One region of the Neisseria sicca genome, then DNA from elsewhere that is predicted to be linked to it. Evidence: riboswitches for the same ligand, from Rfam matches in the RefSeq annotation. Region 1 holds a riboswitch; the other holds the start of a gene.
The links. A riboswitch is a leader RNA that binds a small molecule or an ion and turns the genes downstream of it on or off. The one in region 1 is predicted to bind thiamine pyrophosphate.

Region 1 (15,247 bases):
GGTTGGTCTTGGTTACATTGTCGCTGAGCCTGGCCGTCTTTATGGAAGTATTGGATACGACGATTGCCAATGTTGCCGTCCCCGTTATTGCCGGTGATTTGGGTGCGGCAACGACACAGGGTACCTGGGTGATTACATCATTTGCCGTGGCAAATGCCATTTCCGTACCGCTGACAGGATTTCTTGCGAAGCGGATGGGTGAAGTGCGGCTGTTTGTCGGATCGGTCATCGGTTTCGTGATTACATCTTGGTTGTGCGGTATTTCACCGAATTTGCAAACCTTGGTGCTCTTCCGTATTTTGCAGGGTTTTGTCGCGGGGCCGCTGATCCCTTTGTCCCAAAGCCTTTTGATGGCATCTTACCCGCCCGAGAAGCGGACTTTGGCATTGGCACTTTGGGCGATGACAGTCGTGGTCGCCCCTGTTTTAGGACCGATTTTCGGTGGCTGGATTTCGGACAACTGGCATTGGGGGTGGATATTTTTCATCAATATACCCATCGGCATTTTGTCTGCGGTAATCGCCTGGCAGCAACTGCGCGACCGTGAAACCGATACGGTTAAAACGCCTATTGATTACACTGGGCTGATTTTGATGATCGTCGGTATCGGCTCGTTGCAAATGATGTTGGACAGGGGGAAAGAGCTCGATTGGTTCGCATCGGGTGAAATTATCGTATTGGCAGTCGTTGCAACGGTATGTCTGACTTATTTCATCGTTTGGGAATTAGGTGAAAAATATCCGATTGTCGATTTGTCTTTGTTTAAAAACCGCAACTTTACCATCGGCGTATTGACGACTTCGCTCGGGTTTATGGTGTATATGGGAACGTTGACGCTTTTGCCGCTGGTGTTGCAGTCCAACCTCGGTTATACCGCCACATGGGCGGGATTGGCGGCTGCCCCTATCGGATTTCTGCCGATTTTCCTATCTCCTTTGATAGGGCGGTTCGGCAATAAAATCGATATGCGCCTGTTGGTTACCGGTAGTTTTTTGATGTTTGCCTTTACTTTTCATTGGCGGACAGATTTTTATGCGGGAATGGACATGAGCAGCGTTGTCTGGCCGCAGTTTTGGCAGGGTTTGGGGGTGGCCATGTTCTTCCTGCCGCTGACGACCATTACTCTATCGCACATGAAAGGTCCGCAAATCGCATCGGCAAGCAGTTTGTCGAATTTTCTGCGTGTCTTTATGGGTGGTGTCGGTGTGTCTGTCGTCAGTACCATGTGGGAGCGGAGGGAGGCTTTACATCATACGCAACTGACTGAACATATCACGCCGTATTCTCCGGATACCGCCGAAGCAGTCCGTCAGATGGCAGAAGCGGGTTTGAACGGAGAGCAGGCAGTCGGTCTGATAAACAGTACCATTACCCAACAGGGTTTTATCGTTGGCTCGAATGAGATATTTTTGGCAGGCAGTATTTTGTTCATTATCATGATTCCCATTATTTGGCTGGCGAAGCCGCCTTTCCATCATGACGGAGGCGGAGGAGGGCATTGATGAGTGTTGCTACGGAAGGAGATGGAATCGCTAATTCGACAGAAAAGGTCGTCTTAAAACGGTAAAGATAGTTTCAGACGACCTTTTCATATGCAGAAGCTTTGGAAATCCGCTATAATTTCGCCTCATTCATTTCGCGGTCAAAGCGTTTCGCGAAAACAACATTTGGAAGATTTATCCCGACAAGCAGTCGGTTTTTTGTCAAAATGCTTGAACTAACGCTGTTTTTTATGGTATAAATCGCGTTTTACTATTTTAGAAGTTTGGAGACTAACCATGGCACGAGTTTGCAAAGTGACCGGTAAGCGCCCGATGTCTGGCAACAACGTATCACACGCCAACAACAAAACCAAACGTCGTTTTTTGCCTAACTTGCAATCACGTCGTTTTTGGGTTGAAAGTGAAAACCGCTGGGTTCGCCTGCGCGTTTCTAACGCTGCATTGCGTACCATCGACAAAGTAGGCATTGATGTCGTATTGGCTGATTTGCGTGCTCGCGGCGAAGCTTAATTTAAACCGTTAATTAAGGATTACTGCAATGCGCGATAAAATCAAACTAGAATCCAGTGCTGGTACTGGTCATTTCTACACCACTACCAAAAACAAACGCACTATGCCCGGCAAATTGGAAATCAAAAAATTTGATCCGGTTGCCCGTAAACATGTTATTTACAAAGAAACCAAATTGAAATAATCCGGTTTCTGGAAAATGGAAAAGCCTCTGTCGGACAGGGGCTTTTTTATTTCGAACCTTATATGTCAAAGTTGCTGTGGAAAATATATAAAAGGTCGTCTGGAAAGCGTTTCAGACGACCTTTTGATGTGTTTAAACGCATTAGCCGGTCAGTTGTTTGGTAATCAGTTTTTTCAGCGGCGGGAAGTTGTTGCTGGCACGCAATACCAAGCCGCGCAGGATTTTGGCGGGCGCAGTTTCATTGGTAAAGAGTTTGAGCAGCATATTGGTGCCGTGGTAAATCGGTTGGGCATGGAGCATATGCTTGGTGCTGTATTTTTCCAGCAGGCTGGCGGCGCCGATGTCTTGACCGCGTTGTTCCGCTTCGAGAATCAGTTTTGCCAAGAGGTCTGCGCTGGATAAGCCCAAGTTGAAACCGTGTGCGGTAACAGGGTGCATACCTACGGCGGCGTCGCCGATTAAGGCGCTGCGTTTGCCATAAAAGCGTTGGGCAATCATGCCGACCAAGGGGTAGTTGTGAATGGTGCTGACCAATTCCATATCGCCCAAACGGCCTTTGAGCTGCTCTTTGACGCTGGCTGCCAATTCTTCGGGAGACATTTTTTTGATGGTGTCTGCCTTGTCGCTATCGACGGTAATGACTGTGTTGGTCAGGTGTTCTTCCAAAGGCAGCAGGGCGATGGTGCGGCCGTAGTGGAAGCATTCGTAAGCGGTATGCTGGTTAGACAGGGTATGCTTCATGCGGCAGACAAACATGGTGCGGCTGTAATCGTGCATATCGGAGGAAATGCCCAGTTGTCGGCGGGTTTGGGAGAAGCGGCTGTCTGCTGCCAAGAGTAGGCGGCCGCTCAAAACTTCGCCGTTTTCCAAGATGACTTGGGCTTCGTCTTCGGAAGTTTTGACTTCTTTGACGCCGGTACCGGTCAGGATGGTAACGTTTTCCAGTTTGGATACGACTTCATAAGCAGCTTTGCGGATATTGTGGTTTGAAATCAGATAACCTAAGCAGTCGGCAGGTTCGCCGCGTGCTTGGGTCGGTTGCGGGAAGTGGAGTTGGTAATCGGACTGCCCGTTCAAGACTTTTGCATCGCGCAAGGGGTAAATTTCGTCTTTGGGAATCAAATCCCACATGCCCAAGCGTTGCATAATTTCGCGGGACAGGTGGGTTAGGGCGATTTCCCTGCCGTCGTAAGGCGGATTTTGCAAAACCTCCAGGGGACTTTTTTCAATCAGGGTAACTTTTAAACCGCTTCCGGCCAGTTCGGCTGCAAAGCTGAGTCCTGCCGGTCCCGCACCTACGACGAGAATATCGCTGTGTAAGCTCATAAGGCATCCTTTTTATTTAATGGAATGGAGGTTTCAGGGGATCTTGGAGTAAGGTCGTCTGAAAAAGAGAACTGGGTGTGATTATAGCAAAATAGATGGAGAAAAAAGAGAGATGTAAATGACCAGGGGAAATTTTACTTTGGTCTTAATGTAAATCAAGAATTCGGTAATGTCGGATTGCAGATGGTGGGTATTCAATACGACATATTTTGCAGTGGTGGCCTCGCCAACAGGAATCGAACCTGTATTTTACGCTTAGGAGGCATACGTTCTATCCGTTGAACTATGGCGAGCGTGTTAAACTTTTCCTGCTATAAATGATAATAATCCTGCGGCAATCAGCGGACCGACCGGAATGCCGCCCATAAACGCCACACCGATAACCGTACCGATCAAAAGACCTGTTACCAACACGGGCTGTTCGCTCATCAGCGGTACACCGCGTCCTGCCAGCCAGGCAACAAGGATACCGATTAATACAGCGGCAATCATTTTAAAATTGACAAACTCTGACAGCGGCGGAATTTGAACCTTGCCTGAAACCAGCGGGCTTAAGACCCCGATTGTCAGCAAAATAATCCCAAAATGCAAGCCGTGTTTTTCCATGAAAGGAATATATTGCGACAAAGCAGTCTGCTGCATTAACAGCAAAATTGCTGCTGAAATCGTAATCGAGTTGTTGTTACTGACGACACCGAGAAAAATCAGCGTCACCAGAAACATCGGGACGAAGTTGAAATTCATCGGATTTAAGAAACCCGTGCCAATGATTCCTCAGCCAACTGAACCATCGCCTGCTTGACTTCGCTGTCAGGTAGCACAGCCAAAGAAGCCACTGCTTGCTCAACTGCTTTACGTGCTTCGGAAATCGAATAAGTCAGCGCATCGGAATGGACGACATAATCATGGATTTTTTGGAAACTGCTGCGGTCCGCATTTTCCAAAGCGTGGCGCACATCGTCCGCCACTTGTTTCGCCCCGTTGCGCATCAGATAAATCAGCGGCAAAGTCGGTTTGCCTTCTGCCAAATCATCGCCGACGTTTTTACCGATTTCTTCAGTTTCACCCGAATAATCCAAAACATCATCAATAATTTGGAACGCCGTACCGACATACATGCCGTAATCTTTCAGCGCCTGCTCATGCTCAGGAGAGGCATTACCCAAAATCGCGCCGACCTGTGCTGCCGCTTCAAACAATTTGGCTGTTTTATATTGAATCACTTGAACATATTGCGCTTCGGTGATGTCGGTATTGCCGATGTTCATCAGCTGCATGACCTCGCCTTCGGCAATAATATTGGTTGCATCCGCCATGACTTCCAAAATGCGCATACTGCCGGAATCAACCATCAACTGGAAAGCGCGCGTATATAAAAAGTCGCCGACCAACACCGCCGCCGCGTTGCCGAACAGATTATTCGCCGTTTCACGTCCGCGGCGCAAATCGCTTTCATCGACCACATCGTCGTGCAGCAGAGTCGAAGTGTGGATAAACTCCACCATCGCCGCCAAAGCATAAAGCTTATCTCCGTCATAGCCGACCGCCTTGCCTGCCAAAATTGTCATAATCGGGCGCAGACGCTTACCGCCGGCACTGATAATATAAGTACCGATTTGCGAAATCAGCGCGACATCAGACTGAACCGCTTGGTTGATTACTTCATTGACCCGCGAAAGGTCTTCAGGCAGATGGCGTTGGAAATAAGGCAGGTTTTCGAGCATAACACATTCTCAGTCAGCAAAATGAAGCAGGCTTGCCGTATAAATAAATGGGTTGGGTATAAGGCGGAAATAATATTGCCGCATAAAAAATATCGGCAATCCAACGCGCGATTATAGCAGCAAAGCCCGTTTGACACATCTTTCAGACGACCCTGACCCCACAAACGAAATAAACTTTGACAAAACAGGCAAATAGCAATAGAATGCCATGTTTCGCACAATGGTGTGCGGGATATTAACCATAATTCTCATGGAGTTGAGTATGTACGCGGTCGTAAAAACCGGCGGCAAACAATATAAAGTTGCCGTTGGCGAAAAATTGAAAGTAGAACAGATACCAGCCGAACTCGACAGCCAAATCGAACTGACCGAAGTTTTGATGATTGCTGACGGCGAATCTGTAAAAGTTGGCGCTCCTTTTATCGAAGGCGCAAAAGTAACAGCTAAAGTAGTAGCCCATGGTCGCGGCGAGAAAGTACGCATTTTCAAAATGCGCCGCCGTAAACACTACCAAAAACGCCAAGGCCATCGCCAAAATTTCACCCAAATCGAAATCGTGGCAATCGCCTAATTTTTGAAACTTAGGAGTATTACAAATGGCAAGTAAAAAAGCAGGCGGTAGCACCCGCAACGGTCGCGATTCAGAAGCCAAACGCTTGGGCGTAAAAGCCTACGGCAGCGAGCTGATTCCGGCAGGTTCCATCATCGTCCGCCAACGCGGTACCAAATTCCACGCCGGCGACAACGTAGGCATGGGCAAAGACCACACTTTGTTCGCCAAAGTTGACGGTTACGTTGAATTCAAAACCAAAGGCGCGCTGAACCGTAAAACTGTCAGCATCCGTCCTTATACCGGTTCTGAAGAATAATCCGAGTTTATCGTGATATTGAAAAAGCTGTATTTCTTAGGGAATACAGCTTTTTTGTTTGTGTCAGGTTGAGTAGTTTTACAGGTCGACATTAGCCGGGTCATTTGGTTTTTGATACGACACCTGTCATCAGTCGTCATTCAGTCTCTTTCTGCGTAAGGACAAATTGTGGCGGGAATTTATAGTGGATTAAATTTAAATCAGGACAAGGCGACGAAGCCGCAGACAGTACAGATAGTACGGCAAGGCGAGGCAACGCCGTACTGGTTTAAAGTTAATCCACTATATTTTTGAATTCCGGAAGCCTTTTTCAAATACCTGTTTCTTGGAATTTTTGATGAATTTCCACCTGTCTTAGAATAGCTGCGGAGGATAGGGGCTCCGTCAGAAATGGAGCAGATTGGTTTATATGCCCAAAATTTCAGGTTTCCAATAAAACCAAAAGGTCGTCTGAAAACTTTTCAGACGACGGCGGATTCGCATTTGAAGTGCAACTTTCCCTAACAGAAAAAGGCCAGTATGCGGTAGCATACGGCCTTTCCTGCAAGAAAGATTGCCATGAGCTACACGCAACTGACCCAAGACGAACGATACCACATCCAATACCTGTCCCGCCACTGCACCATCGCCGAAATCGCCAAACAGCTTAACCGCCACAAAAGCACCATCAGTCGCGAAATCAAACGGCACCGCACCCAAGGGCAGCAATATAGTGCTGAAAAAGCACAACGGCAAAGCCGGACTACCAAACAGCGCCAGCGAAAGCCCTATAAGCTCGATTCGTAACTGATTCAGCACATCGACACCCTTATCCGCCGCAAACTCAGTCCTGAACAAGTATGCGCCTACCTGAGCAAACACCACCAAATCACGCTCCACCACAGCACCATTTACCGCTACCTTCGCCAAGACAAAAGCAACGGCGGCATGTTGTGGCAACACCTCAGAATATGCAGCAAACCCTACCGCAAACGCTACGGCAGCACATGGACCAGAGGCAAAGTGCCCAACCGCGTCGGCATAGAAAACCGACCCGCTATCGTCGACCAGAAAACCCGCATCGGCGATTGGGAAGCCGACACCATCATCGGCAAAGGACAGAAAAGCGCATTACTGACCTTGGTCGAACGCGTTACCCGCTACACCATCGTCTGCAAATTGGACAGCCTCAAAGCCGAAGACACTGCTCTGGCAGCCGTTAGGGCATTAAAGGCACATAAAGCCAGAGTGCACACCATCACTATGGATAACGGCAAAGAGTTCTATCAACACACCAAAATAGCCAAAGCATTGAAAGCGGAGACTTATTTTTGCCGCCCCTACCATTCTTGGGAGAAAGGGCTGAATGAGAACACCAACGGACTCATCCGACAATATTTCCCCAAGCAAACCGATTTCCGAAACATCAGCGATCGGGAGATACGCAGGGTTCAAGATGAGTTGAACCACCGGCCAAGAAAAACACTTGGCTACGAAACGCCAAGTGTTTTATTCTTGAATCTGTTCAAACCACTGATACACTAGTGTTGCACTTGAAATCCGAATCCAAGGACCTTTTTATCAACTGTAAATCTCAGCCCCTTTCTTCACAAACTCGACCGCTTTTTCCTCCATGCCCTGCCGCTGGGCTTTTTGCTTGTCGGCGTAGTCGCGTACTTCCTGCGTGATTTTCATCGAGCAGAATTTGGGGCCGCACATTGAGCAGAAGTGGGCGATTTTTGCGCCTTCGGCAGGCAGGGTTTCGTCGTGGAAGCTCTCGGCGCGTTCGGGGTCGAGGCTTAAGCGGAATTGGTCGCGCCAGCGGAACTCGAAACGCGCCTTGCTCAGAGCGTTGTCGCGTAATTGTGCGCCCGGCCAGCCTTTGGCGAGGTCAGCGGCATGGGCGGCGAGTTTGTAGGTGATGATGCCGGTGCGCACGTCTTCTTTGTCGGGCAGGCCGAGATGCTCTTTCGGGGTAACGTAGCAGAGCATGGCTGTGCCGTACCAGCCGATGTTGGTTGCGCCTATGCCCGAGGTGATGTGGTCGTAGCCGGGGGCGATGTCGGTAACGAGCGGGCCGAGTGTGTAGAAAGGCGCTTCAAAGCAGTGTTGCAGCTCTTCGGTCATGTTTTCTTTAACGCGTTGCAGCGGCACATGGCCGGGGCCTTCAATCATGACTTGTACGTCGTGTTCCCATGCTTTGGCGGTCAATTCGCCCAAGGTGTGCAGCTCGGCAAATTGGGATTCGTCGTTGGCATCGGCAATGCAGCCGGGGCGAAGGCCGTCGCCGAGGCTGAACGACACGTCGTAGGCTTTCATGATTTCGCAGATTTCGTCGAAATGCGTGTAGAGGAAGTTTTCCCGATGGTGGGCGAGACACCATTTCGCCATGATGGAGCCGCCGCGCGATACGATGCCGGTGAGGCGGTTGGCGGTCATCGGCACATAGCGCAGCAACACGCCTGCGTGTATGGTGAAATAGTCCACGCCTTGTTCCGCCTGTTCGATTAAGGTGTCGCGGAACAAATCCCAAGTCAAATCTTCGGCAATGCCGCCGGTTTTTTCCAAAGCCTGATAGATGGGCACGGTACCGATGGGGACGGGCGCGTTGCGGATAATCCATTCGCGCGTCTCGTGGATATGCGCGCCGGTGGACAAATCCATAATCGTGTCCGCGCCCCAACGCAGCGACCACACCATTTTTTCGACTTCTTCGGTCAGGCTGGAGGTTACGGCGGAATTGCCCAAGTTGCCGTTGATTTTGACGCGGAAGTTGCGGCCGATAATCATCGGTTCGAGTTCGGGGTGGTTGATGTTGGCGGGGATAATCGCACGTCCGGCGGCGATTTCTTGGCGCACGAATTCGGGCGTGATTTGGTCGGGGTGGGTCGGGATGTTCGCGCCGAAACTTTGCCCTGCGTGCTGTTTCAAGAGCTTGGCGTATTCGGGTCGTCTGAAAAGTTCGTCCAGCTTCATGCGTTCGCGTATGGCGGCAAACTCCATTTCGGGCGTGATGATGCCGCGGCGCGCATAGTGAAGCTGGGTTACGTTGCTGCCGCTTTTCGCGCGGCGCGGGCGGGTGATTTGGTTGAAGCGCAGATGGGCGGTTTGCGGGTCGTGCGCGCGTTCGATGCCGTATTCGCTGGAGAGTGTGGGCAGGATTTCGGTATCGCCGCGTTCGTCCAGCCATGCGGTGCGGACGTGCGGCAGGCCTTGTTTCAGGTCGATGTGCGCCGCCGGATCGCCGTACACGCCGCTGGTGTCATAGACGGGAATCGGCGGGTTGGCTTCCGTGCCTTGCGCCGTGTATGTGTCGTCCTGACGGATTTCACGCAAAGGCACGCGGATGTCGTCGCGGCTGCCTTGCAGATACACGCGCTCCGAGTTCGGATATTTGAAGCGGATGCCGATGTCTTCGCTCAAGTCGGCAAGCTCGCGCGCTTCGTTGCCGGAGGTTTTGGCGGTTTTCTTTGGCGTAGTCATAAAAAATGCTCCTGTTTTCTCGTTTGAAAAGAAGAAACAGGAGCGTTTTGCTTTTTCAGACGGCCCCAATATCAAAAAGGGTCGTCTGAAAGACAGAATCCGTGAAAACTCCCCACGCAGGTATTATCCCGATCGGGTGTAAAGGGTATTTCTCAGCCGCCTGAACATCAGGCAGCACCCCTGTTTCGTTAGAAAAGATTATAAACCACGATTGGGGTTTATTGGAAATCTTAACAGGGCTGACATCGGTATTTTAAGGAATGAATGGCTTGAATATTGAGGGGCTAGTTATATTGCGTTTCCATAAATCGAAACGTCGTCTGAAAAGCAGGACAACTTTTTCAGACGACGTTTGGTATGGCACAAATTTAGGATAACGGGTTCCGTTACCCTAAATCTACGGCTTATTTATTGTTCGGATGGGATTCCATCGGTGCAGACAAAGGCAGTTCGGGCATGGTGCGGGCGGAGTCGGAAACATTGCCGGAGAGTGTTTTCAGGAAGGCAACGATGTTATCGGTGTCTTCTTTAGATAAATCTTTGCCCAGTTGTGCTTTACCCATGATGGTAACGGCTTTGTCCAATTCCCAAACGCTGCCGTTGTGGAAATATGGATAAGTTTTGGCGACGTTGCGCAAGCCTGGTACGCGGAAGAAGAATTCGTCTTCGGCTTTTTTGGTTACGTCGGCACGGCCTTTGTCGTGTTTCGGATCTTCGATGAATTTCCAGTACGGTCCTTCAACCAAACCAAATTTTTGGAAGGTTGTACCACCGAGGTTGACGCCGCTGTGGCAGGCGATACAGCCGTTGTCCATAAAGGCGCGCACGCCTTTGCGCTCTTGTTCGTTCAGGGCGTTGACGTTGCCTTTGAGGTAGTCATCCCATTTGGTCGGCGTCAACAGGGTGCGTTCGAATGCGCCCAGTGCGGTGGTGATGTTTTTGAAGGAAACTGCGCCGTCTTCGGGGAAGGCGGTTTTAAACAGTTCTTGATATTCGGGGATTTTGGCGATTTTGGCAGCGGCTGCTTCTTGCGAGTCGTTTGCCATTTCCACAGGGTTCACCAACGGTCCGCCGGCTTGTTCTTCAACGTCAGCCGCGCGGCCGTCCCAGAACTGCATACCGAGCAGGGCGGCGTTTAAAGCGGTCGGGGAGTTGCGTCCGCCGAACTGTCCTTTATGGCCTTGGCTGGTCGGCAGGTTGTCCACGCCTGCGGTGGCAAGGTTGTGTCAGGAGTTGCAGCTCACGGTGTTGCCTTTGGAGAGGCGTGGTTCATACCATAATTGATGGCCGAGTTTGACCTGTTCTTCGGTAAACGGGCGTAGTGTCTGCATTTCTTCGGCGCTTGGCAGCGGTTTGAAGATGCCTTGTGCGCGTTTGAGCAGCTCTTGGTCTTCAGGTGAAGCATTGCTGTCAACAGCGGCTTGGGACGCTGCTGAGGCAGCTGAAGCTGCGTCAGGGGTCGTCTGAACGGCAGAGGCCTCGGTCGGTGCGGAAGCAGGTTTTTGTTCCTTGCTTTCCTGTCCGCCACAGGCGGCCAATGCGGATAAAACAGCAAGCGACAGGAGCAGTCGGGTGTTGCGGTAGTTCATGGCGTGTTCCTTTTTGTAGTGGATATTATTATGAGTAAGCACCGTTTCCGTTAATTGCCGTGATGAATGGCGGGCGAAAATGGGGAATGGCATTCCGCTTTGTTTGCGTCCGTTTGATATGTCCGGCTTTTTTTGTCCGCGAAGTATAAACAGCGGGCGGGGTTTGCCCTTTGCGGTAAATCAATATTGGATTTTCAATAGAGAAAAACAATATATGCGATAGCTTCTGCATTTTCATGCGTTTTTCATGTTGAATGGGCCTCTATCGCTTGCACTGCCAAGCCGATTGGTTTAAATTAAACGACAATCTACCGTTGGAAGACACACAATGAAAATTACCGTCATCGGCGCAGGTTCTTGGGGTACAGCCCTTGCCCTGCACTTTGCCAGCCACGGCAACGAAGTCGCCCTTTGGACACGCAATCCCGAACAAGTCCGTACATTGCAGGCAGAACGTGAAAACAAACACGGCCTGCCCGGTTTCCCTTTCCCTGAATCCTTAACCGTTTACGCTGATTTGGGTGATGCACTCAAAGACAGCGAACTCGTCCTTGTCGTAACTTCTGTCGCGGGTTTGAGAAGCAGCGCAGAACTCCTCAAACAACACAATGCCGACCACGTTCCCGTCCTTGCTGCCTGCAAAGGCTTTGAACAAGATACAGGGCTGTTGACCTTCCAAGTATTGAAAGAAGTATTGCCTGAGAACAAAAAAATCGGCGTGCTGTCTGGTCCGAGCTTTGCCCAAGAACTCGCCAAACAACTGCCTTGCGCTGTGGTTGTCGCCTCAGAAAATCAGGAATGGATTGAGGAATTGGTGCCGCAACTCAACACCAACGTAATGCGTCTCTACGGTAGTACGGACGTGATCGGCGTGGCTGTCGGCGGGGCTGTCAAAAATGTGATGGCAATTGCTACCGGCCTTTCCGACGGTCTCGAATACGGACTCAATGCGCGTGCGGCGCTGGTGACGCGCGGTCTCGCCGAGATTACCCGTCTTGCCATGGCTATGGGCGCGCAGCCTAAGACCATGATGGGGCTTGCCGGCATCGGCGACCTTATCCTGACCTGTACCGGCGCGCTTTCGCGAAACCGCCGTGTCGGTTTGGGTTTGGCAGAAGGAAAAGAACTGCATCAAGTGTTGGTGGAAATCGGCCATGTTTCCGAAGGTGTCAGCACCATCGAAGAAGTGTTTAACACCGCTGTGAAATACCAAATCGACATGCCCATTACCCAAACCCTGTTGCAACTCATCCGCAAGGAAATGACCCCGCAACAAGTTGCAGAAAGACTCATGGAGCGCAGCGCGCGCTTTGAGTAAGACCGAACGGTAAAGGTCGTCTGAAAACATCAAACCAAAAAGTTTCAGACGACCTCAAGATTCGGCAGCGATTGACATCCCTGCATCATCATCCTAATATCCTGACCGCCTGCCACCATGCGGCAATACGGAAGCCTATACATGAATCAATCACTCGACACCTTGGAAGTCAGCGTTTACCAGCTGGCCCAAAAATTTGAAACCCTTGTTGGTGAAAACCGCCGCCTTAATGAAGAAATCGACCGCCTCAAGCTCGAGCATGAACAACAAAAGCGCGAACACGAAGCCGCCGTTGACGAATTGAGCGAAGCGTTGCTCGTGCAAGTCGGCAAACTCAAAGAAGACCTTCAAGGCAAAATCGACAATCTTAATGCCGAAAAAGAACAATACCGCAGCGCATTGGAACAGACTGCAGAAAAAATCCGCCAGCTCATTTCCCGCCTGCCGCAAGAAACGCAATCATAAGGACACGCCATGAGTATCGAACAAGTCAGCCTCGACATCATGAATGTCAATTTCACCATCAACACCCCGAGCGAAGAAAAAGATACCCTGCTCCAAGCCGTTGATATGCTCAACAAAAAAAGTGCCGCCATCAAAGAGAGCGGACGCATTGTCGGCAGCGATAAAATCGCCATTATGACCGCGCTCAACGTCGTCCACGACCTCCTTAAAATCACACTCAAAGACGATTTGGCAATAGGTGAATTTGAGCGTAAAATGACCGACATGAACAACGCTTGCCAAAAAGCTTTGGCGCGGTTGGAACAAAACTGATTTTTCTTTTTCCCTGCGGTGTCCGCGAAGGCATATATTCCTTTGAACCAATAAGTTCGCTTAAGGTTGCCGGGAGTTGCAGTGGGCGCGAGCGTCTATCCTTAGATGCACCCGAAACTGCCCGAGGTGACCGCCTTGTCAACAAGGTTCAAGCGGATTCAGCCAAAACGGCTCTCGCGGGGATTCCCCATATCAAGCCATGCCCGATTGCGGCATGGCTTTCATTTATCATCGGCTTCGAGGTCGTCTGAAAACCAAGCGTAAAGTTAAAAAAACACATCCCGATATTTTGAATCATCAGTAATGTTTTCCAGCTTAAAAACAACATCTCCCTACGCATAAAACCGCCATCATAGAAAAAACACTTTCAGACGACCCCAATCCGATTGACAAAAGCCAATCCCATCTTTAAAATTCACAACTTTCTATATCTATCTGGATTTCCACTATGAAAACCTTTTCAGCGAAACCCCACGAGGTGAAGCGCGAATGGTTCGTTATCGACGCCCAAGACAAAGTTCTGGGTCGCGTTGCAGCCGAAGTCGCACACCGTCTGCGTGGCAAGCACAAACCTGAATACACTCCCCACGTTGACACCGGCGACTACATCATCGTCATCAACGCGGACAAACTGCGTGTAACCGGTGCCAAATTCGAAGACAAAAAATACTTCCGTCACTCCGGTTTCCCCGGCGGTATCTACGAGCGTACTTTCCGCGAAATGCAAGAGCAATTCCCGGGCCGCGCTTTGGAACAAGCCGTAAAAGGCATGTTGCCTAAAGGCCCATTGGGTTACGCCATGATCAAAAAACTGAAAGTGTACGCTGGTGCAGAACACGCCCATGCCGCACAACAACCCAAAGTTTTGGAATTGAAATAAGGACACGACATGAACGGTAAATACTACTACGGCACAGGCCGCCGCAAAAGTTCAGTGGCTCGTGTATTCCTGACTAAAGGTACCGGCCAAATCATCGTAAACGGTCGTCCCGTTGACGAATTCTTCGCCCGCGAAACCAGCCGCATGGTTGTTCGCCAACCTTTGGTTCTGACTGAAAACGCTGAAGCGTTCGACATCAAAGTGAACGTTATCGGCGGAGGTGAAACCGGTCAATCCGGCGCGATCCGTCACGGCATTACCCGCGCCCTGATCGACTTCGACGCTGCGCTGAAACCTGCCTTGTCTCAAGCCGGTTTCGTTACTCGCGATGCTCGTGAAGTTGAACGTAAAAAACCAGGTCTGCGCAAAGCACGCCGCGCAAAACAATTCTCCAAACGTTAATTCGTTTTTGGAATCTCAAAAAGCCCTGCAATGCAGGGCTTTTTTGTGTGAAGCTCGTGACATCTAAGTATTGAAACTATTAAAAGAATAATGAAACCCTCTCCAAAAAATGGATTTCAATAAGTAGGAGATGCCTGTTTTTAAGATACAGGTATGTAATAGGAATGTTTGGGATGCTGCTGTGAATTTTAATTTCATGAAGCTACATTTAATGAAGTGTTGTAAATTAACTAATATGAATAATAGAAAATGTACCGTTTATCCAAATAAACTAACGCTTATCTTATATTCTGAGCAATTTATTCAAAAAATTTCACTTCTTAACAGCATTTAATACTAAGGTTTGTATAATGCAAAGTGCTGACACACACCGCTCTTTTATCCCTTTTGGGCGGTGCAGCAAGTAAGACGTTTTCCCGCAATGTATTGGCCATTCATACTTCTCCCTTGGTATGAATGGTTTTTTTTATCTAAGTTTTTTATGTTGCCTTATGAAGATGAAGAGGTCGTCTGAAATATATTTTCAGACGACCTTTGTGATTTTGTATTCTGAGACCTTTGCAATAACATAGGTTACTAAAATTTTATGCTCAATCTCATTTTCAAAATGCAAAACCTTTCTGATTTTTCCTACTTTTTGCTCAATATTAGGAAGGTTTTAGTCAATTGAAAATTTTTTGGCGCATTTTTATGCGTCAAATTTC
Region 2 (15,247 bases), 130 kb from region 1:
CTGCCTGACTTTATCGGTCTGACCATTGCTGTACACAACGGCCGCACTCATGTGCCGGTGTTTATCAGTGATAACATGGTTGGTCATAAATTAGGTGAATTCTCATTGACCCGTACCTTTAAAGGCCATTTGGCTGATAAAAAGGCTAAAAAGAAATAAGGTGAATCATGAGAGTAAATGCACAACATAAAAATGCCCGTATTTCAGCCCAAAAAGCTCGTTTGGTAGCTGATTTGATTCGTGGTAAAGACGTTGCCCAAGCTTTGAATATTTTGACTTTCAGCCCTAAAAAAGGTGCTGAACTGATTAAAAAAGTATTGGAATCAGCTATTGCTAATGCCGAGCACAATAACGGTGCCGACATTGATGAGTTGAAAGTGGTCACTATCTTTGTTGACAAAGGTCCAAGCTTGAAACGTTTCCAAGCTCGTGCCAAAGGTCGCGGTAACCGCATTGAAAAACAAACTTGTCATATCAATGTGACAGTGGGCAACTAAGGAAAAGCTATGGGACAAAAGATTAACCCTACAGGCTTTCGCCTGGCGGTAACTAAAGACTGGGCTTCAAAATGGTTTGCTAAAAGCACCGACTTTTCTGCTGTTTTGAAACAAGACATTGATGTTCGTAACTACCTGCGTAAAAAATTGGCGAATGCTTCTGTTGGTCGCGTAGTTATTGAACGTCCTGCAAAATCTGCACGCATTACCATCCACTCTGCCCGTCCAGGAGTAGTAATTGGTAAAAAAGGTGAGGATATCGAAGTTCTGAAACGTGATTTGCAAGCCTTGATGGGCGTGCCTGTTCATGTGAATATCGAAGAAATCCGTAAACCTGAATTGGATGCACAAATTATTGCTGATGGTATTGCTCAGCAATTGGAAAAACGCGTTCAATTCCGCCGTGCTATGAAGCGCGCTATGCAAAATGCTATGCGTTCAGGAGCAAAAGGTATCAAGATTATGACCTCAGGTCGTCTGAATGGTGCAGATATTGCTCGTAGCGAATGGTATCGTGAAGGTCGTGTACCTCTGCATACTTTGCGTGCCAACGTAGATTATGCGACTAGCGAAGCCCATACCACTTATGGCGTGCTGGGTCTGAAAGTTTGGGTCTATACTGAAGGTAATGTAAAGACTTCAGCTAAACCTGAGCATGAAAAGAAACAAAGAAAGGCAGGTGGACGTAATGCTGCAGCCAACTAGACTGAAATACCGCAAGCAACAAAAAGGTCGCAATACTGGTATTGCTACTCGCGGTAACAAAGTAAGTTTCGGTGAGTTCGGTTTGAAAGCCGTTGGTCGTGGTCGTTTGACTGCCCGCCAAATCGAAGCTGCTCGTCGTACAATGACTCGTCACATTAAACGTGGTGGTCGTATTTGGATTCGTGTATTCCCTGATAAACCAATTACTGAAAAACCTATTCAAGTTCGTATGGGTGGCGGTAAAGGTAACGTGGAATATTACATTGCCGAAATCAAACCAGGCAAAGTGTTGTATGAAATGGACGGTGTTCCAGAGGCTTTGGCTCGTGAAGCATTTGAATTGGCTGCTGCCAAATTGCCTATTCCTACGACCTTTGTAGTAAGACAGGTAGGTCAATAATGAAAGCAAATGAATTGAAAGACAAATCTATTGAGCAATTAAATGCAGATTTGTTGGACTTGTTGAAAGCTCAATTTGGCTTACGTATGCAAAACGCAACTGGTCAATTGGGTAAGCCAAGCGAATTAAAACGTGTACGTCGCGATATTGCTCGTATTAAAACCATTTTAACTGAAAAAGGTGCTAAGTAATGAGCGGAAATAAAAATGTTCGTACTTTGCAAGGCAAAGTGGTAAGCGACAAAATGGACAAAACTGTTACAGTGCTGGTTGAGCGTAAAGTGAAACACCCTCTGTACGGTAAAATCATCCGTTTATCAACTAAAATCCATGCCCATGATGAAAATAATCAATATGGAATTGGTGATGTAGTAGTAATTGCGGAATCTCGTCCACTGTCAAAAACCAAATCTTGGGTTGTTAAAGAGCTGGTTGAGAAAGCACGTACTGTTTAAGAATTAAGACAGTTGGCTTTAATAAGAAACGAAGTGTTGCGCCAAAGTGAATTTGCGTGTAAACTTCGTTTCTTATCTTTCAGTTTCTTCTGGAAGTTTCTTCCCTTCGGGATCCAAGACTGGTTTACTAGAACCGTGATGGTTTCATTTGGTTAGCTTAATTTAAATAAGTGAGCGAGCTATATGAAAATGGTAAATTAAGTTGGTTAATTTAAAGGTACTAATATGATTCAAATGCAGACCATCTTAGATGTGGCTGATAACTCTGGTGCGCGTCGCGTTATGTGTATCAAGGTGTTGGGCGGATCTAAGCGTCGCTACGCTTCTGTTGGCGATATTATTAAAGTCGCAGTTAAAGATGCGGCCCCACGTGGTCGTGTCAAAAAAGGTGATGTGTACAATGCAGTTGTTGTTCGTACTGCTAAAGGTGTGCGTCGTCCTGATGGTGCGTTGATTAAATTCGATAACAACGCCGCCGTGTTGTTAAACAATAAACTTGAACCTCTGGGTACCCGTATTTTTGGTCCGGTAACCCGTGAGTTGCGTACTGAGCGATTTATGAAAATCGTTTCATTGGCGCCTGAAGTGTTATAAGGAATAGCGCGATGAATAAAATCATTAAAGGTGACCAAGTTGTTGTGATCACTGGTAAGGATAAAGGTAAGCAAGGTCAAGTAGTTCGCGTATTGGGTGATAAAGTTGTTGTTAAAGGTGTTAACGTTGTAAAACGTCACCAAAAACCTAATCCGATGCGTGGTGTTGAGGGTGGTATTGTTTCCAAAGAAATGCCGTTGGATATTTCTAATGTTGCAATCCTGAATCCGGAAACTAATAAAGCAGACCGTGTTGGTATTAAACTGATTGAGAATGAAGGCAAAGTTAAGCGCGTTCGTTTCTTCAAATCAAATGGCTCTGTTATTGGAGCATAAGGAGATAACATGGCTCGTTTGAGAGAGTTTTATAAAGATACAGTTGTTCCTGAATTGATTAAACAATTTGGTTACAAGTCAGTAATGGAAGTTCCTCGTATTGAAAAAATTACTTTAAATATGGGGGTTGGAGAGGCTGTTGCTGATAAGAAAGTTATGGAGCACGCAGTATCTGATTTAGAGAAAATTGCTGGTCAAAAACCAGTAGTTACTGTTGCTCGTAAATCTATCGCTGGCTTTAAAATTCGCGATAATTATCCTGTAGGTTGCAAAGTAACATTACGTCGTGATCAAATGTTCGAATTCTTGGATCGTTTGATTACTATTGCATTACCTCGAGTACGTGACTTCCGTGGAGTAAGTGGCAAATCTTTTGATGGCCGTGGTAATTACAATATGGGTGTTCGCGAGCAAATCATTTTCCCGGAAATTGAATACGATAAAATTGATGCTTTGCGTGGTTTGAATATTACTATTACAACTACTGCAAAAACTGATGAAGAAGCTAAAGCTTTATTATCGCTGTTCAAGTTTCCGTTTAAAGGATAATCATGGCTAAGAAAGCACTTATTAATCGTGAACTAAAACGTCAAGCTTTGGCGAAAAAGTTTGCAGCCAAACGTGAGGCAATTTTTGCTGTTATTAATGATGCGAATGCAACTGAAGAGGAGCGTTTTGAAGCTCGTCTGAAATTCCAATCCATTCCACGTAATGCAGCTCCTGTACGTCAACGCCGTCGTTGTGCTTTGACAGGTCGTCCTCGTGGTACTTTCCGTAAATTCGGTTTGGGTCGTATTAAAATCCGTGAAATCGCTATGCGTGGCGAGATTCCGGGTGTTGTTAAAGCTAGCTGGTAATAGGAGTATTAATAATGAGCATGCATGATCCTATTTCCGATATGTTGACTCGTATTCGTAATGCGCAACGTGCCAATAAGGTAGTAGTTGCCATGCCTTCTTCCAAATTAAAGTGTGCAATTGCAAAAGTCTTGAAAGAAGAAGGTTATATCGAGGATTTTTCGGTTTCTGCTGATGCGAAACCGGTATTGGAAATTCAATTGAAATACTATGCAGGTCGCCCTGTGATTGAGCAAATTAAACGTGTTTCACGTCCAGGTTTGCGTATTTATAAAGCTTCTAGCGAAATTCCTAATGTTATGAATGGCTTGGGTATCGCTATTGTTAGTACTTCTAAAGGTGTGATGACTGACCGCAAGGCTCGTTCTGAGGGTGTTGGTGGTGAGTTGTTGTGCATCGTAGCCTAGTGGAGAAAAGTAAATGTCACGTGTCGCAAAAAACCCAGTGACTGTTCCTGCTGGTGTAGAAGTAAAATTTGGAACAGAAGCATTGGTTATCAAGGGTAAGAATGGTGAGTTGTCTTTTCCTTTGCATTCTGATGTAGCCATTGAATTAAACGATGGTAAATTAACTTTTGCTGCAAAAAATGACAGTAAACAGGCAAATGCTATGTCTGGTACTGCCCGTGCATTAGTTAATAATATGGTTAAAGGTGTTTCTGAAGGTTTTGAGAAAAAACTGCAGTTGATTGGTGTGGGTTACCGTGCTCAAGCTCAAGGCAAAGTTTTAAACTTGTCTTTAGGTTTTTCCCATCCAATCGTATATGAAATGCCTGAAGGTGTTTCTGTTCAAACCCCTAGCCAAACAGAAATCGTTTTGACTGGTGCAGATAAACAAGTGATTGGTCAAGTTGCTGCTGAAATTCGTGCTTTCCGTTCTCCTGAACCTTATAAAGGTAAAGGTGTTCGTTATGTAGGCGAAGTGGTAGTGATGAAAGAAGCCAAGAAAAAATAATTGAGGTTCACTAATGGATAAACATGCAACCCGACTCCGTCGTGCACGCAAAACCCGTGCGCGAATTGCGGACTTGAAAATGGTAAGATTATGTGTGTTCCGTAGCAATAATCATATTTATGCTCAAGTAATTAGTGCTGAAGGTGATAAAGTATTGGCTCAAGCCTCTACATTGGAAGCTGAGGTACGTGGTAGCCTGAAATCTGGTAGCAACGTCGAAGCAGCTGCAGTGGTTGGCAAGCGTATTGCTGAGAAAGCTAAAGCAGTAGGTGTAGAAAAAGTTGCTTTTGATCGTTCAGGTTTCCAATATCACGGTCGTGTGAAAGCTTTGGCTGAAGCTGCACGTGAAAATGGTTTAAGCTTCTAATAATTGGAGACTTTCAGATGGCAAAACATGAAATTGAAGAACGCGGTGACGGCCTGATTGAAAAAATGGTCGCAGTTAATCGCGTAACTAAAGTAGTTAAAGGTGGTCGTATCATGGCTTTTTCTGCACTAACTGTTGTTGGTGATGGAGATGGTCGTATTGGTATGGGCAAAGGTAAGTCAAAAGAAGTGCCGGTAGCTGTTCAAAAAGCAATGGATCAGGCTCGTCGCTCTATGATTAAAGTGCCTCTAAAAAATGGTACGATTCATCATGAGGTTATTGGACGTCATGGCGCTACCAAGGTCTTTATGCAGCCTGCTAAAGAAGGTAGTGGTGTAAAGGCAGGTGGTCCTATGCGCTTAGTTTTTGATGCTATGGGTATTCATAACATTTCTGCTAAAGTGCATGGTTCTACAAATCCTTATAACATTGTACGAGCTACATTAGACGGCTTGTCTAAGTTGTATACACCTGCAGATATTGCTGCTAAACGTGGCTTAACAGTAGAAGACATTTTAGGAGCAAGCCATGACTGAGCAAAAAAAGATTAAAGTTACATTGGTGAAGAGCCTGATTGGTACAATTGAATCTCATCGTGCATGTGCTCGCGGTTTAGGTTTGCGTCATCGTGAGCATACGGTAGAGGTTTTAGATACCCCTGAAAACCGTGGTATGATTAACAAAATCAGCTACTTGTTGAAAGTGGAGGCTTGATATGTTTCTAAATTCTATTCAACCTACTGAGGGTGCTACCCACGCCCGTCGTCGTGTGGGTCGTGGTATTGGTAGCGGTTTAGGTAAAACCGGTGGTCGTGGTCATAAAGGTCAAAAAAGCCGTTCTGGTGGTTTTCATAAAGTAGGTTTTGAAGGCGGTCAAATGCCTTTACAACGTCGCCTACCAAAACGTGGTTTTAAATCATTGACTGCTGCTGCAAATGCTGAGATTCGTTTGAGTGAATTGAACTTACTTGCTGTAAATGAGATTGATGTATTGGTTCTCAAGCAAGCTGGGTTGGTTCCTGCAACTGTTTCTAATGTGAAAGTTATTGCCTCTGGTGAGCTTTCAAAAGCTGTTGTCCTGAAAGGCATTAAGGCCACTAAGGGTGCTAAAGCAGCAATTGAAGCTGCTGGTGGTAAAGTGGAAGAATAAGGCTTGCATTACAGTGGCTAATCAACAATCTTTATCAGGCTTGTCCAAATTTGGAGATCTGAAAAAACGCCTAACGTTTCTTTTGGGTGCGTTAATTGTTTTTCGTATTGGTGCACATATCCCAGTACCTGGCGTAGATGCTGTTGCTTTAGCTAAATTATACGAAAGCGCTGGGAACGGCATACTAGGCATGTTGAACATGTTTTCTGGTGGTTCGTTAGAGCGCTTTAGTATATTTGCAATTGGCATCATGCCATATATTTCAGCATCAATAATTGTTCAGTTGGCTTCTGAAATTATTCCTTCTTTAAAGGCATTAAAAAAGGAAGGTGAAGCTGGTCGAAAAGTTATTACGAAATATACAAGATATGGTACGGTACTATTGGCCATCTTACAGAGTTTTGGTGTAGCTACTTTTGTATTCCAGCAAGGTGTAGTTGTTACTAATTCTTTGGAGTTCCATATTTCTACAGTAGTGAGCTTAGTCACAGGTACAATGTTCCTGATGTGGTTAGGTGAGCAGATTACAGAGCGTGGGATTGGGAATGGTATTTCTTTGATTATTACTGCTGGTATTGCTGCCGGTATTCCTTCCGGTATCGCAAGATTATTGGCTTTAACGAGTCAAGGGTCAATTGGTATGCCAACGGCTGTGTCAATTGTTATTGGTGCGTTACTGTTAATTTATATTGTTGTATATTTTGAAAGTGCTCAGCGTAAAGTTCCCGTGCATTATGCAAAACGCCAAGTTGGCAGCGGTGTAATGCAAGGTTCAAATACGCATATGCCCTTTAAGTTGAATATGGCAGGCGTAATACCTCCTATTTTCGCATCAAGTATTATTTTGTTTCCATCCACTTTGTTGAGTTGGTTTGGTCCTAGTGATACAGGCAGTTTGTTGCATAAAATTGCTGGTTTGCTTCAGCATGGACAAGCTTTGTATATTTTGCTATTTACAGTGGCAATTATTTTCTTTTGCTATTTTTATACAGCCTTAGTTTTTAGCCCAAAAGAAATGGCAGAGAATTTAAAGAAAAGCGGTGCTTTCGTGCCAGGAATTCGACCAGGTAAACAAACTTCGCAATATCTGGAACAAGTTGTGTTGCGCCTCACTTTGTTTGGTGCATTATATATTACAACTATTTGTTTAATTCCAGAGTTCTTGACAACAGCTTTGAATGTTCCTTTTTATTTGGGTGGTACATCTTTACTAATTTTAGTTGTAGTGACAATGGACTTTAGTACCCAAATTAACTCTTACCGCATGACTCAGCAATATGAGAGTTTAATGAGCGGTCTTGATATGAAATCTTTATCACGTAAGTAGAATTATGGCTAAAGAAGATACCATACAAATGCAGGGGGAGATTCTTGAAACTCTACCTAACGCAACTTTTAAAGTAAAGCTTGAGAATGACCATGTTGTATTAGGTCATATTTCCGGGAAAATGCGTATGCACTATATCCGGATCTCTCCTGGGGATAAGGTGACGGTAGAACTGACACCTTATGATTTAACTCGAGCTCGGATTGTCTTCCGAGCTAGATAAAACGATATAAGGAAATATAATGCGTGTACAACCGTCTGTAAAGAAAATTTGCCGCAACTGTAAGATTATCCGTCGTAATCGAGTAGTTCGTGTAATTTGTACTGATCCTCGTCACAAACAACGTCAAGGCTAAGGGAACTTTTCTTTTAGTAAGACTTTGTGGTATAGTGACGAACTTTGCCGTTTAAAGGAAAAAATATGGCTCGTATTGCAGGGGTAAATATCCCTAATAATGCACATATCGTAATTGGCTTGCAGGCTATTTATGGTATTGGTGCTACTCGTGCTAAATTGATTTGCGAGGCAGCAAATATTGCTCCCACTACTAAAGCAAAAGATTTGGACGAGGCTCAATTAGACGCTTTGCGTGAACAAGTTGCTAAATATGAAGTAGAAGGTGACTTGCGTCGTGAAGTAACGATGAGCATCAAGCGATTGATGGACATGGGTTGTTATCGTGGTTTCCGTCATCGTCGCGGTTTGCCTTGTCGTGGTCAACGCACTCGCACAAATGCTCGTACCCGTAAAGGTCCGCGTAAAGCGATTGCTGGTAAAAAATAATTTTTAAGGAATTTTATTAATGGCTAAAGCAAACACAGCTTCGCGTGTACGTAAAAAAGTACGTAAAACCGTAAGCGAAGGTATTGTGCATGTACATGCTTCTTTCAACAATACCATCATTACAATCACTGACCGTCAAGGCAATGCATTGTCTTGGGCTACCTCTGGCGGTGCTGGTTTTAAAGGTTCTCGTAAAAGTACACCATTTGCAGCTCAGGTAGCTGCAGAAGCAGCTGGTAAAGTTGCCCAAGAATATGGCGTTAAAAATTTAGAAGTTCGTATAAAAGGTCCTGGCCCTGGTCGAGAGTCTTCTGTACGTGCACTCAACGCTCTTGGTTTTAAAATTACCAGTATTACTGACGTTACTCCGTTGCCTCATAACGGTTGCCGTCCGCCTAAAAAACGTCGTATTTAAAGGAGTGATTGAAACATGGCACGTTATATTGGCCCTAAATGTAAATTGGCTCGTCGAGAAGGCACCGATTTATTTTTGAAGAGCGCTCGTCGTTCTTTGGATTCTAAATGTAAACTTGATTCAGCTCCTGGTCAGCATGGTGTAAAGAAACCACGTTTGTCTGACTATGGCTTGCAACTGCGTGAAAAGCAAAAGATTCGTCGTATTTATGGCGTTTTGGAACGTCAATTCCGTCGCTATTTTGCAGAAGCAGATCGACGTAAAGGCTCTACCGGTGAATTACTGTTGCAATTGTTAGAATCTCGTTTGGATAATGTAGTATATCGCATGGGATTTGGCTCGACTCGTGCAGAAGCACGTCAGCTGGTTTCTCATAAAGCAATTACCGTTAACGGTCAGGTTGTAAATATTCCTTCTTTCCAAGTTAAAGCAGGTGATGTTGTAGCTGTTCGTGAGAAAGCTAAAAAACAAGTTCGTATTCAAGAAGCTTTAAGTTTAGCAACTCAAATCGGTTTGCCAAGCTGGGTTTCTGTTGATGCAGACAAATTGGAAGGTGTATTTAAAAATATGCCGGATCGTTCAGAATTAACTGGCGATATTAATGAACAGCTGGTGGTAGAATTCTACTCTAAATAATGCTAGCTCAGTGAGGGACAGTTAAATGCAAAATAGCACAACCGAATTTTTGAAACCTCGTCAAATTGATGTCGATACTTTATCTACAACTCGTGCAAAAGTATCTATGCAGCCGTTTGAGCGCGGTTTTGGTCATACTTTAGGTAATGCTTTGCGTCGTATCTTACTGTCATCCATGAATGGTTTTGCTCCTACTGAAGTGGCCATTTCCGGTGTGTTGCACGAATACTCTACTGTTGATGGTGTTCAAGAAGATGTTGTCGATATTTTATTGAATGTCAAAGGTATTGTATTTAAGCTGCATGGACGTGGCCAAGTTCAGTTAACTTTGAAAAAGTCAGGTGCCGGTGCTGTTGTTGCCGGTGATATCGAATTACCACATGATGTGGAAATTTTAAATCCTGAGCATATTATTTGTCATTTGGCTGAGAACGGTCAAATTGAGATGGAAATCAAAGTTGAGCAGGGGCGTGGCTATCAATCTGTTTCCGGTCGTCGTGTTGTGCGCGATGAGAACCGTCAGATTGGTGCGATTCAGTTGGATGCGAGCTTTTCGCCCATCAGTCGTGTTAGCTTTGAAGTTGAACCTGCACGCGTAGAGCAGCGTACGGATTTAGATAAGTTGGTTTTGGATATTGAAACTGATGGTTCTATTGATCCTGAAGAAGCTGTACGTAGTGCCGCTCGTATTTTAATTGATCAAATGTCTATCTTTGCTGATTTGCAAGGTACTCCAGTAGAAGAAGTTGAAGAAAAAGCTCCTCCTATTGATCCTATCCTGCTGCGCCCGGTAGATGATTTGGAATTAACTGTACGTTCAGCTAATTGTCTGAAAGCTGAAGATATTTATTATATTGGCGATTTGATTCAACGTACTGAAACAGAGCTTCTTAAAACTCCGAATTTGGGTCGTAAGTCTTTGAATGAAATCAAAGAGGTGTTGGCATCTAAAGGCTTGACACTGGGTTCCAAATTGGAAGCTTGGCCGCCTGTAGGCTTAGAAAAGCCGTAAGTTTGAAGATTAAAGGATAATGACATGCGTCATCGTAATGGTAACCGCAAATTAAACCGTACAAGCAGCCATCGCGCTGCAATGCTGCGTAATATGGCGAACTCATTGTTGACTCACGAGACTATTGTGACAACTTTGCCTAAAGCTAAAGAATTGCGCCGCGTAGTAGAACCCTTGATTACATTGGGTAAAAAACCTTCCTTGGCAAACCGTCGTTTGGCATTTGACCGCACTCGTGATCGTGATGTTGTGGTTAAATTGTTTGATGAATTGGGTCCACGCTTTGCTGCCCGAAATGGTGGCTATGTTCGCGTGCTGAAGTATGGTTTCCGAAAAGGCGATAATGCCCCGTTAGCACTCGTTGAATTGGTTGATAAAGCTGATAATACAGTTAGCGAATAATTGCTTCGAAATTAAGTGTCATCCGCATTGCGGATGACATTTTTTATTAGTAATTCAAGATGTTGAATTGCATGCTATAAATTATTTTTTAGTTTAGGTAATTATTTATTTATCGTTATTTGTTTGTATTTGATGTTTTTCATTTTCGTGTTTTGAAACAAATTTCTTTAATAGAGCGTTTCATTTGGACAAAGTGCCAAGATTGATTTGGAAAATTACTTTTTTAAAGTATTTTACTTCATGAAAACTTGTATTTTCAGACGATCTTTTGCCAAAATAAACAAATCTGTATAAACTTCATATTTTTCTTGTCGGAGTGCTGCTTGTTCCCGCAAACAGCTGAGACCGCGCCAGCGGAATCCGTAGAACCTGTCGGGGTAATGCCTGCGTAGGAAACAAGCTGTCAAACGCCTTTTCAGGCTTCCGTTCCCTTTCCCGCATTTCCCGCCATTCGGTGGATTCCGCTTCCGTCTTATCTTTCGTCCTCCCGACTGCCCAAATACTGCAAAGGAATTCACCATGCCCCGTATCGCCATTCTCGGCGGCGGCCTCTGCGGCCGTCTGACTGCTTTACAACTTGCAGTACAAGGTTTATCCGTTGCCCTCTTTGACAAGGGCGGGCGCAAAGGCGAACACGCCGCCGCTTATGTTGCCGCCGCCATGCTCGCGCCTGCTGCGGAAGCGGTCGAAGCTACGCCTGAAGTCATCAAACTGGGCAGACAGAGCATTCCGCTTTGGCGCAACATCAGAGGTCGTCTGAAAACGCCGACCATGATGCAGGAGAACGGCAGCCTGATCGTGTGGCACGGTCAGGACAAACCTTTATCCGGCGAGTTCGTCCGCCATCTTAAACGCGGCGGCGTGGCGAATGACGAAATCATCCGTTGGCACGCCGATGAAATCGCCGAACGCGAACCGCAACTCGCAGGACGTTTTTCAGACGGCATCTACCTGCCGACCGAAGGTCAACTCGACGGGCGGCAGATGTTGTCTGCACTTGCCGACGCTTTGGACGAACTGAACGTCCCTTGCCACTGGGAACACGAATGCGCCCCCGACGACCTGCAAGCCCAATACGACTGGCTGATCGACTGCCGCGGTTACGGCGCAAAAACTGCGTGGAACCAATCCCCCGAACACACAAGCACCTTGCGCGGCATACGCGGCGAAGTGGCGAGGGTTTACACGCCCGAAATCATGCTAAACCGCCCCGTGCGCCTGCTCCATCCACGTTACCCGCTCTACATCGCCCCGAAAGAAAACCACGTCTTCGTCATCGGTGCGACCCAAATTGAAAGCGAAAGCCAAGCCCCCGCCAGTGTGCGTTCAGGGTTGGAACTTTTATCGGCACTCTATGCCGTCCACCCTGCTTTCGGCGAAGCCGACATCCTCGAAATCGCCACCGGACTGCGCCCCACGCTCAACCACCACAATCCCGAAATCCGTTACAGCCGCGCCCGACGCCTGATTGAAATCAACGGCCTTTTCCGTCACGGCTTCATGATTTCCCCCGCCGTAACCGCCGCCGCCGTCAGATTGGCAGTGGCACTGTTTGACGGAAAAGACGCGCCCGAACGTGATGAAGAAAGCGGTTTGGCGTATATTGGAAAATAAGTTTGAGGTCGTCTGAAAACGTCGCGCCATCAGTTTTATAAAGGCAACAATATGAATTTAGAAACCAAAATTCCGCCGCCGGCGATATGTTTTATTTGTGCGTTGTTGATGTACATCTCTGCCCAAGTGTCGGCTTTGGTCGGCATACTGCCGCGCTTTCCTATATTGCTGTCGGTTGTTTTGATGGTATTTGGGACGACGTTGGGCGTATTAGGTGTGTGGGCGTTTCGCCGTGTGCGCACGACCGTCAGCCCGCTCAACCCCGAACAAACCGAACACTTCGTTTCAGACGGCGTGTACCGTTTCAGCCGCAACCCGATGTATGCGGGTCTGGGCTGCTGGCTGGTCGCCTGGGCGGGCTATTTGGCGCACCCGCTGCCGTGGTTGTTTTTGGCTGCATTTGTTGCCTATATGACGCGTTTTCAAATCATGCCAGAAGAACGCGTTTTGGCGCAGAAATTCGGTGCAGAGTACGAGTCTTACTGTCGGCGCGTTCGCCGTTGGTTATAAAAGTGGAAGCTTCCCATCAAGTGTCATCCGTCTTCTACTTTACGGTATGAATGTGAATACTCGATGTTTTCAGACGACCCCATTAGATGGCTATACCAAGCTGCTCACCTTAACTTAAACAATAAAACAAAAAGGAAAACGTCATGATTGAACAAGCAATGGGAAACCTGTCAGGTATATTTTGGATTTTCCTGCTCGTCATTCCCCTGCTTTTTTTGAAAGCGCTGCTCCAAAATCCCAAAGTGAAAGGACGCATAGGCGAACGAGCAGTCCGTTCAGTAATCGGAAAAGATTTGGATGAAGAAACCTATATCGAATTTCACGATTTGATTATTCCATCCCGCAGCGGCACGACGCAAATCGACCATATCTATGTTTCGGTTTTCGGGATATTTGTCATAGAAACAAAGAATTACACAGGTTGGATTTTCGGCAGCGAAAAGCAATCGAAATGGACACAAGTCGTCTATAAACAGAAACACTACTTTCAAAATCCGTTGCGCCAGAATTACGCACACATCAAGGCATTATCCGAACTGCTGCAACTGCCGGAAGAAAAATTTCATTCGATGGTGGTTTTCCTCGGCGATTGTGAACTGAAAACGCAAATGCCGCCGAATGTCTGCCGTATCAGACAGGCAGCATCCTATATCAGACGTTTTCAGACGACCTTATTGCTGCCACAGGAAATAGAAGCGGCAACTGCCGTGCTGTCTTCAAACGAATACCAAGCCGACGGCGAAAAACTGCGGGCGCATACCGAACGCCTGCAGGAACGCCATCAGCGATAACTTAAAAGGACACCCCATGACCTTCCCGCCCCTAAAATCCCCGCTTAAATTCTACGCCGTCGTTCCCACAGCCGATTGGGTGGAACGCATGGTCGAAGCAGGTGCCGACACGGTGCAACTGCGCTGCAAAACCCTGCACGGCGATGAATTGAAACGCGAAATCGCCCGCTGCGTCGCCGCCTGTCAGGGCAGCCGCACGCAGCTTTTCATCAACGACCACTGGCGCGAGGCGATAGAAGCGGGCGCATACGGTGTGCATCTCGGACAGGAAGACATGGACACCGCCGACCTCGCCGCCATCGCCGCCGCCGGTTTACGTTTGGGTTTGAGTACGCACTCCGTCGCCGAACTCGACCGCGCCCTGTCCGTACACCCCAGCTACGTCGCCAGCGGCGCGATTTTCCCGACCACGACCAAGCAAATGCCCACCGCCCCGCAAGGATTGGACAAACTGCGCGAATATGTGAAACAGGCAGGCGGCACGCCTGTCGTCGCCATCGGCGGCATCGATTTGAACAACGCCCAAGCCGTCCTTGCCACCGGCGTTTCCTCCCTCGCCGTCGTCCGTGCCGTTACCGAAGCGGAAAATCCCGAAGCGGTGGTTAAAGCTTTTCAGGCTTTGTGGGAGGAATAAGGTCGTCTGAAAGCCAAATTTCAGACGACCTGCTCAATTAGGATATTCGATTGCCGTCATTTCGGATGCCATACAGGCAGAAGCGGGCATAACGGCGCAAAAATAATCGGCGGATTCAGTTGTCCCAGCCTTCCACCACCAGTTTGCCGACCATATCCCCACGCTCCAGCATCTCATGGGCGTGGCGCAGGTTAGCGGCATTGATGCCGTGCAGGATTTGTGTGGCGGTCGGGCGGATGATGCCTTCGTCCACCAGCCGCGCGGTTTCGGCTAGGATTTCGCCCTGCCGTTCGATGTCTGCCGTTTCGCGCAGCGGACGGGTAAACATAAATTCCCAATGCAGCGACAGGCTTTTGCCTTTGAGCGGGTTCACGTCCAACGTTTCGGGGTCGTCAATCAGCGCGATTCTGCCTTGCGGGGCGATGAGTTCCACGATTTGCGGCAGATGGCGGTCGGTATGGTTAGTGGAAAAAACAAACGATGGCGCGCCGATATTTAACGCGGCAATCTGTTCCGCCATGTTTTCATGATGGTTGATGACGAAATCCGCGCCCAATTCCTTCACCCACGCGCGGCTTTCGGGGCGGGAAGCGGTGGCGATGACTTGGATGCCGGTCAGCTTTTTCAGCAACTGGATGGCAAGCGAGCCGACCCCGCCTGCACCGCCGATTAAGAGCAGCGCATTGGCGCCGCCTGCCACGGGTTTGTTGACGTCCAAGCGGTCGAACAGCGTTTCCCATGCGGTAATCGCCGTCAATGGCAGCGCGGCGGCTTGGGCAAAATCCAGCGAACGCGGCTTTTTGGCGGCA

Region 2: another riboswitch for thiamine pyrophosphate. It lies ahead of J7445_RS09125 (FAD-dependent oxidoreductase); the one in region 1 lies ahead of thiC (phosphomethylpyrimidine synthase ThiC).

The regions. Positions count from the first base shown of each region.
Region 1 covers NZ_CP072524.1:1,814,344-1,829,590, reverse strand. The annotation lists gene J7445_RS08595 (DHA2 family efflux MFS transporter permease subunit) at 1-1,502, shown strand, start outside; gene rpmB (50S ribosomal protein L28) at 1,779-2,012, shown strand; gene rpmG (50S ribosomal protein L33) at 2,041-2,196, shown strand; gene ubiM (5-demethoxyubiquinol-8 5-hydroxylase UbiM) at 2,338-3,522, opposite strand; tRNA gene J7445_RS08575 (tRNA-Arg) at 3,741-3,815, opposite strand; gene J7445_RS08570 (DUF441 domain-containing protein) at 3,820-4,266, opposite strand; gene J7445_RS08565 (polyprenyl synthetase family protein) at 4,272-5,246, opposite strand; gene rplU (50S ribosomal protein L21) at 5,509-5,817, shown strand; gene rpmA (50S ribosomal protein L27) at 5,843-6,115, shown strand; partial or broken gene J7445_RS12580 (IS5/IS1182 family transposase) at 6,296-6,403, shown strand; partial or broken gene J7445_RS08550 (IS30 family transposase) at 6,674-7,639, shown strand; gene thiC (phosphomethylpyrimidine synthase ThiC) at 7,676-9,577, opposite strand; TPP riboswitch at 9,670-9,769, opposite strand; partial or broken gene J7445_RS08540 (cytochrome-c peroxidase) at 9,982-11,166, opposite strand; gene J7445_RS08535 (NAD(P)H-dependent glycerol-3-phosphate dehydrogenase) at 11,495-12,484, shown strand; gene J7445_RS08530 (hypothetical protein) at 12,626-12,949, shown strand; gene J7445_RS08525 (cell division protein ZapA) at 12,959-13,261, shown strand; RNA gene ssrS (6S RNA) at 13,269-13,448, shown strand; gene rplM (50S ribosomal protein L13) at 13,710-14,141, shown strand; gene rpsI (30S ribosomal protein S9) at 14,151-14,543, shown strand.
Region 2 covers NZ_CP072524.1:1,943,277-1,958,523, reverse strand. The annotation lists gene rpsS (30S ribosomal protein S19) at 1-159, shown strand, start outside; gene rplV (50S ribosomal protein L22) at 168-497, shown strand; gene rpsC (30S ribosomal protein S3) at 507-1,202, shown strand; gene rplP (50S ribosomal protein L16) at 1,186-1,602, shown strand; gene rpmC (50S ribosomal protein L29) at 1,602-1,793, shown strand; gene rpsQ (30S ribosomal protein S17) at 1,793-2,056, shown strand; gene rplN (50S ribosomal protein L14) at 2,282-2,650, shown strand; gene rplX (50S ribosomal protein L24) at 2,662-2,985, shown strand; gene rplE (50S ribosomal protein L5) at 2,995-3,534, shown strand; gene rpsN (30S ribosomal protein S14) at 3,537-3,842, shown strand; gene rpsH (30S ribosomal protein S8) at 3,857-4,249, shown strand; gene rplF (50S ribosomal protein L6) at 4,263-4,796, shown strand; gene rplR (50S ribosomal protein L18) at 4,810-5,163, shown strand; gene rpsE (30S ribosomal protein S5) at 5,181-5,699, shown strand; gene rpmD (50S ribosomal protein L30) at 5,692-5,877, shown strand; gene rplO (50S ribosomal protein L15) at 5,879-6,313, shown strand; gene secY (preprotein translocase subunit SecY) at 6,327-7,640, shown strand; gene infA (translation initiation factor IF-1) at 7,645-7,863, shown strand; gene rpmJ (50S ribosomal protein L36) at 7,883-7,996, shown strand; gene rpsM (30S ribosomal protein S13) at 8,062-8,424, shown strand; gene rpsK (30S ribosomal protein S11) at 8,444-8,839, shown strand; gene rpsD (30S ribosomal protein S4) at 8,855-9,475, shown strand; gene J7445_RS09135 (DNA-directed RNA polymerase subunit alpha) at 9,501-10,487, shown strand; gene rplQ (50S ribosomal protein L17) at 10,512-10,889, shown strand; TPP riboswitch at 11,192-11,301, shown strand; gene J7445_RS09125 (FAD-dependent oxidoreductase) at 11,409-12,503, shown strand; gene J7445_RS09120 (methyltransferase family protein) at 12,555-13,013, shown strand; gene J7445_RS09115 (nuclease-related domain-containing protein) at 13,157-13,804, shown strand; gene thiE (thiamine phosphate synthase) at 13,821-14,438, shown strand; gene J7445_RS09105 (zinc-binding alcohol dehydrogenase family protein) at 14,554-15,247, opposite strand, start outside.